Regions from separate parts of the Nesterenkonia populi genome, predicted to be linked through region 1. Evidence: riboswitches for the same ligand, from Rfam matches in the RefSeq annotation. Region 1 holds a riboswitch; the other holds the start of a gene.
The links. Region 1 has a riboswitch for S-adenosylmethionine ahead of FWJ47_RS04055 (ABC transporter ATP-binding protein). Riboswitches for the same ligand answer to the same signal wherever they lie in the genome.

Region 1 (3,392 bases):
GACCTGGAGCTGGTGAGCTCGGTCTCAGCCTCAGAGGCCGCCGGGCTGGTGCCGGGCACCCGGGTGCGCCCACAGGTCATCTCGGAGCCGGCGCTGCGCCTGCCGGCCGGGGCCGCTGCATGAGCGCGGAGGCCCGCAGCGCAGCCCTGCGCCTGTCCACGGCGGAGGGCCCGGTGGAGCTGGGCGTCTCCGCGGCGGTGTTCGACTGTGACGGGCTGCTGGTGGACTCCGAGTCGGTGTGGCTGGAGATGATCTCCGCCTGGCTGGCCGACCGCGGCGTCGCGGGTGCCGCCGCCGCTGATTTTCACGGGCTGTCGGTGGATGACACAGCCACGCGTCTGGCCGCGCTCCCGCAGGTGCGCGGCGATGCCGCTGCGGTCGCCGCCGAGCTCACCCGCCGCTACTCCCAGCTCCTTCAGGAGGGCACAGAGCCGATGCCTGGTGCGGTGGAGGTCTTCACCGGCTTGGCGAGCGCTGTGCCGACTGCGGTGGCCAGCAACGGCCTGCGCCCCGATGTGCGTCTGATGCTGCGCGCCTCCGGGCTGTGGGAGACCGCCCAGGCGGTGTGCACAGTGGATGAGGTCGCCTCCGGCAAGCCGGCCCCGGACCTGTACCGTGAAGCCTGCCGCCGTCTCGGCGTCGCCCCCGAGGAGGCGGCGGCCTTTGAGGATTCCGCCGCGGGCGCCTCGGCAGCGATGGCCGCGGGCCTGACGGTGGTGGGGGTCAATGCGGACCCGGATGTGTCTCTGCCCTGCCACCACCGCCTGACCGCCCTGACCGCCGTGGAGCTCGCTGCGGCCGCCGGATAGAGCCGTCGCGCGCCTCTCGCACCCAACCGTTACGGAGTCCCCTTGCCTCAGACCCCTCAGCCCACCCGCCGTCCTCAGGACACCCTGGCTGACGAGCCCGTCGACCAGCTCACCAGCCCGCAGGAGGCCGCCGCGGCCAAGCTTCGTGAGCTGCGGACCCTGCAGGTGTTCTCCTGGAACCTGTGGTTCGGCGGCCGTGAGATCGACGACGCGGCCGCCAAGCAGGCTGCGGTGCTCGAGGATCAGGACGCTGACATTGTGATGCTGCAGGAGTGCTTCGGCACCGCCGGGGTGCGCCTGGCCCGCCGGGCAGGGATGACTGCGGCCCAGCAGGACTTCAACTGTGCGGTGCTCAGCCCCAGCCCGATGCGGCTGCTGCCCACGGACACTGCTCCCTATGCGACTGCGGCGCTGGTGCAGACCCGCGCCGGGGCTGTGCTGGCCTGGTCGGTGCACCTGGCCTCCCCGGACTACGGCCCGTATCGCGGGGATGAGCTGCCGCATGCTGCGGAGGAGGTGTTCGGCCAGCCGGGTGAGCAGGAGCGCACGGCACAGGCGCAGCAGATCCTCTCCGAGACCGATCAGCTGCTGGAGGAGCTCGGCGAGGTGCCGGTGGTCATCGCCGGGGACTTCAATGTGCCGTCCTCCTTGGACTGGAACGGCGAGCATCGCCCGTCGGCCCGGTGGCCGGCCCCGCGGCTGTTCATGGAGGCCGGCTTCGCCGACGCGTTCCGTGAGGCCCACCCGGACCCTGCCCAGGCTCCGGGGCTGACCTGGTCGCAGATCGAGGATCCGGAGACGGAGCCGCGAGACCGCATCGATTTCGTGTTCGTGCGCGGGCTCGAGGTGGTGAGCGCTGATCATCTGGGCGGGGCGGCCGACGACGCCGACGCACCAGCTGACCCGGGCTTCACCGAGTACGGGGGCGCCGCTCGGCACATCCCCTCCCAGCGGCAGAACGCCTTCCCCTCGGACCATCTGGCGGTCCGTGCCGCCCTGCGCCGCTGGGGAGGCCGGCCCCCGGGGGCCTGAGGCCGCAGATATTACGTTTGTGACTGTCCCTCTTTGTGCACGCCAGGGGCTCTCGCGTACAGTCTTGCGGGTATCCATCCGGAGCGGCTGAGAGATCTGGCTCGATGACGCCGCAGCAACCACTGCAGAGCACTCATCTGCGGGCTCGGTGCTAATGCCAGGAACGATGGGAGTGAATTCTCGCATGACCTCTTCTGCCACCCTCGAGGCGCCTGCGGCAGCCCCTGCCCCCCAGTCCGCCGTCGCCGAGGCGACCGGCCGCTACTCGCTGAACGTCCGCTTCGACGGCGTCGGCCGCAGCTTCGGCGGCCGCACCGTGCTGCGGGACGTCAGCCTCGAGATCGCCCCCGGCGAGGTGCTCGCCATCCTGGGCACCTCCGGCTGCGGCAAGTCCACCCTGCTGCGGGCGCTGGCCGGCCTGGACACCGGGTTCAGCGGCGAGCTGACCATCGCCGGGGAACCGGTGAGGCCCTATGACGACCGCACCGCCGTGGGCTTCCAGGAGCCCCGCCTGCTGCCCTGGCGCTCCGTGCGGAAGAACGTCCAGATGGGCCTGCCCCGCGGCCTATCCAAGGCTGAGGGGGAGGCCCGGGTGGATGAGCTGCTGGAGCTGGTCGGCCTGGCCGACCGGGCCCGCCTGAAGCCCCGTGAGATCTCCGGGGGCATGGCCCAGCGGGCCTCCCTGGCCCGGGCCCTGGCCCGCCGCCCCGGGGTGCTGCTGCTGGATGAGCCCTTCGGGGCGCTGGACGCTCTGACCCGCCTGAAGATGCAGGACCTGCTGCTGGACATCCACGCCCAGACCGGAACCACCGTGCTGCTGGTCACCCACGACGTCGACGAGTCCCTGCAGCTGGCAGACCGAATCCTGCTGCTCGGCAGGGACGACCGCAGCGCCGGCGACCCCACCGCAGCGGAAGGCGCTACCACCAAGCGTCTGCTGGCCGTGCCGGGGAGCCGGCCCCGTGATCGCACCTCCGCTGAGCTGGCGGACCTGAAGTCCCAGCTCTACGCCGGCCTCGGCGTGGCCGCCCACTGACCGTCCCGCACGGCTCCCATCCTCACGCTCTCTGGGCCTGCCCCGGGCAGGCCCGCCCCCATGACCTGCTGACACCGCGAAAGGCCCACCTATGCCCACCTCCTTCTCCCGCTCCGCCCAGTCCGTCACCGCCCTCGGCGCGGCCGCCCTGCTGGCGCTGTCAGCCTGCGGCGACGACTCCGACGGCGAGCTGGACACCCTGAACATCGACTTCGCCACCTACAACCCGCTCTCCCTGGTGATCCTGGAGCACGGATGGCTGGAGGAGGAGCTCGAGGAGCTCGGCACCGACGTCACCTGGATCCAGTCCCACGGCTCCAACCGGGCCAATGAGATGCTGCGCGCCGACGAGCTGCACGTGGGCTCCACCGCCGGCTCCGCGGCGCTGCTGAACCGTTCGGTGGGCGCGGATGTGCACACCTTCTACGTGGAGTCCCAGCCGGAGTGGGCGGCCCTGGTGGCCCGCCCGGAGTCCGGCATTGAGGGCCCCGAGGATCTGGAGGGCGCCTCCGTGG
Region 2 (3,392 bases), 740 kb from region 1:
ACCCCGCCCGTGCGGCGCTCGCTGAGCAGGCCGCCCAGCACGGTCTCCACTACCAGCCGCCGGCTGTCCCCACTGATGTGGACCTCGTCGCCCTGCCCGCCGGGGAGAACGTGCTGGTCCGAGGCATGGGACTGAACTTCTTCGACCTGATGATCGCCGTCACCGTGGGCCGCGGCGGGAGCTTCCAGGAGGTTCGCGGCGCCGCCCCGGGCCAGCGGCTGCGCTACGTCCCCTCCGGGCAGGAGCCTCGGCTGGTGGCCGGCGCCCGCCGCGGCACCCCTTACCGTGCCAAGACAGACGCCCCAGGCTTCGTGCCGCAGGGCGCGGAGCTCACCCGCTTCACCCCCGAGGCCGCGGAGAAGCTCGCTCAGCAGCACGGGCAGCTGGACTTCGAGCAGCAGCTCTGGCCCCTCATCCTCGCCGACGTGCAGGCCACCCATCGGTCATTCGGCGGTGACGGCAGCTTCGACCCCCGTTCCTACGCCGCGCCCTTCGCCGGCACAGGCTTCGGCAGCGCGCAGGAGCACCGGGCCGCCGTGCTCAGCTGGTTGGAGGAGGATGCCGCCTCCTCTGCGGCGGCCAGCGGCTCGCCGGAGAAGATGGCGGTCAAGACCCTCCATGCCGCCCGGTTCGTCCTCAAGGCCCTGCTGATGGAAGGGCGCATCAGCGCGACCAGCCGTGCTGCTCAGGTGGAAGCCTGGTTCGAGCCGCTGGTGGAGGGACTCGCCTCCGGCGCGCCGGTCCAGCGGACCGAGGAGCTGGCGGCGCTGGTGCGTGCCGGCGTCGTCGAGATCCTCGGGCCCAGCCCCGTCTACACCATCGACGCCGCACAGGACGTGTTCACGGCAGTCTCCCCGCAGGTGGCCGGCGCCCAGCACGCCGCACAGCACCTGGTGGAGGCGATGATGCCGCCCAACAGGGTCGGCCAGTCCGGCTCCCCGCTGATTCAGGGGCTGCTGCGCAGCGGGCTCGCCCGCCCGGCGAGCCTCGCCGGCGCCGAGCACAAGGGCTTCGACGTCACACCACGTCCGCACCGGCTGATCAGCCGCAGCGGCGAGGCGCAGCCCGTCCATGTGCTGGGCCTGCAGCTCTCCTCCGCCCAGTGGGGCACCGCCATCGCCGCGGAGGCCGGGGGAGGCCCGCGCACCACCGCCAGCACCCTGGCCGACGCTGACGCCGCGGCCTCCCACATCCTGGACGCCGCACGTCGCACTTGAATGTGAGCGCTGACTTCCGGCAGACTTGTCCCAAGGTCAAGAGTGCCAGTGCCAAACCCCGGTTTGCTGGCCGGCAACCCTCCAGTTCGCGGTGGGGTGCCCCGGGTGATGACCTGGCCGACTCCAGACCGGGGCCGGCAAGCGCGGACCTTCCCAGCGCAGCTCAGGCCCACCGGCCGAGCTGTTCGCAGGTGCGGGTCTTGAGAACATACGAGGAACCTGCATGACCGAGTTTGAGACCCGGCTGCTCCAGGCAGCCGACCACGCCGACACCCCCACCGCCGCTCTTGAGCAGGCGCTCGCCGCCCTGGAGTCCGGGCAGCAGGCACGCGCCGTCGCCGACGGCCCCGACGCCCTCGCCCTCGCGGTGCTGCACGTGGCAGAGCCGGGGGCGAGCATCGTCGTCACCCCATCCCTGTACGCCCGTCACCGTGCGGTGTTCGCCGAGGCCCTGCCCCAGTACGGGGTCCAGGCCGAGGTGGTCCAGGACCCCGACGACGCTGCCTCCTGGGCCGCGCACCTCGGCCCTGACACCGCCGCCCTGCTCGCCGAGACCATCGCAGACCCGCGCGGCGACGTGCTCGCCTTCAACGAGGTCGCCGAGCTCGCCCGGCAGGCCGACGCCGCACTGATCATCGACAACACCCTGGCCTCCCCCTACCTCGCCCGGCCGGTCGAGCAGGGCGCTGACCTGGTCGTCCACACCAGCCTCGACCTGCTCGCAGGCCGCGGCGGCCAGGCCGGAGGCGTCATCGTCGACGCCGGCACCGTGGAGCCCGCGCCCCGGGAGCAGCTCACCCGGGCACCCCACGGCTACCCGCAGCAGATCCGGCTGCCCGACGTCGTCGCCGCGGAGGTCACCCGAGGGCTGGAATCCCTGGCCGCCCGGATCCGCCAGCAGACCAGCACCGCGCAGCGGGTCGCGGAGCACCTGCAGGCCCACCCCGGCGTGCACCGGACCTATTATTCCGGACTGGAGGCCAGCCCCTGCGCCGAACGGGCCCGGGACTACCTGCCCGCCGGGGCCGGTGCGGTGGTGTCCTTCGAGGTCAGCGCCGGACGCCGCGTCGAGGAGCAGCTGGCCGCCGCGAACGGGCTGACGCGTGCGCTGCGGGTCTTCGCCCGGCGCAGCAGCACCGGCGGCATCCGGGCGCTCGCCGGCCGGCCCGCGGTCACCACGCATTCCCGGCTCAGCGAAGAGCAGCGGCAGGCCGCGGGCATCCGCCCGGGCATGGTGCGGCTGTTCATCGGCCTGGAGCACGCCGATGACCTGATTGCGGACCTCGACGCCGCCCTGGAGGCCCACGCAGGTCTTTCTGCGACGCCCGCCGGGGCCCTGGCTTAGGGTATAGCCGTGCTGACCCAGACCCCTGCCGCCGGCGCGCCCCACCAGGGCTCCGCCAGGCCCGCCGCCCCGCTGCCGAACGACTACGGCCACCGTCCCGGCGGGGCCCTGCGCACCGCCGAGCTGGGAGCCTTCGAGTTCGAGACCGGCGGACAGCTGCCGCAGGTGACGCTGGCCTACGAGACCTGGGGGCAGCTCAACGAGGCCGGGGACAACGCGATCCTCGTCGCCCACGCCCTCACCGGTGACACCCACGTGGCGTCCACCGGCGCGGACCCGGAGACCGGCTGGTGGGAGGGCCTGCTCGGGCCTGGCCGCCCCATCGACACCGGCAGGTGGTTCGTGATCGCCCCGGCGATGGCGGGCGGCTGCTATGGCTCCACCGGCCCCGGATCGCCTGACCGCGCCGGCGTTCCCTGGGGCTCACGGTTCCCGTTCGTCACCATCCGGGACTCGGTCCGCCTGGAGCGTCGGCTGCTCGAGCAGCTCGGGGTGCCCCGGCTGCACGCCGTAGTCGGCGGCTCCATGGGCGGTGCCCGGGCGCTGGAGTGGGCGGCGACCTTCCCTGAGCTGGTGGGCGGCGTCGGGGTGTTCGCCTGCGGAGCTGCGTCGACGGCTGAGCAGATCTCCTTCGGCCAGGCCCAGGTGCTGGCCATCCGCAACGACCCGAACTTCCGCGGCGGCGACTACTACGCCGGCCCCCGGCCCGAGGCCGGCCTGCGGCTGGCTCGCCGGATCGCCCACATCACCTACCGGACCGGCTCCGAGCTGCAGGAGCGCTTCGGCCGGGCCCGGCAGGGTGCCGAGGACCCCTTCGGCTCCGCCCGGAG

Region 2: another riboswitch for S-adenosylmethionine. It lies ahead of FWJ47_RS00505 (PLP-dependent transferase); the one in region 1 lies ahead of FWJ47_RS04055 (ABC transporter ATP-binding protein).

What each region holds. Positions count from the first base shown of each region.
Region 1 covers NZ_VOIL01000001.1:853,566-856,957, reverse strand. Annotated here, with positions in the region: gene FWJ47_RS04070 (ABC transporter ATP-binding protein) at 1-123, shown strand, start outside; gene FWJ47_RS04065 (HAD family hydrolase) at 120-809, shown strand; gene FWJ47_RS04060 (endonuclease/exonuclease/phosphatase family protein) at 852-1,841, shown strand; SAM riboswitch class I at 1,913-2,014, shown strand; gene FWJ47_RS04055 (ABC transporter ATP-binding protein) at 2,026-2,877, shown strand; gene FWJ47_RS04050 (aliphatic sulfonate ABC transporter substrate-binding protein) at 2,969-3,392, shown strand, end outside.
Region 2 covers NZ_VOIL01000001.1:110,781-114,172, reverse strand. Annotated here, with positions in the region: gene FWJ47_RS00510 (FAD/NAD(P)-binding protein) at 1-1,217, shown strand, start outside; SAM riboswitch class IV at 1,252-1,367, shown strand; gene FWJ47_RS00505 (PLP-dependent transferase) at 1,441-2,562, shown strand; gene metX (homoserine O-acetyltransferase MetX) at 2,635-3,392, shown strand, end outside.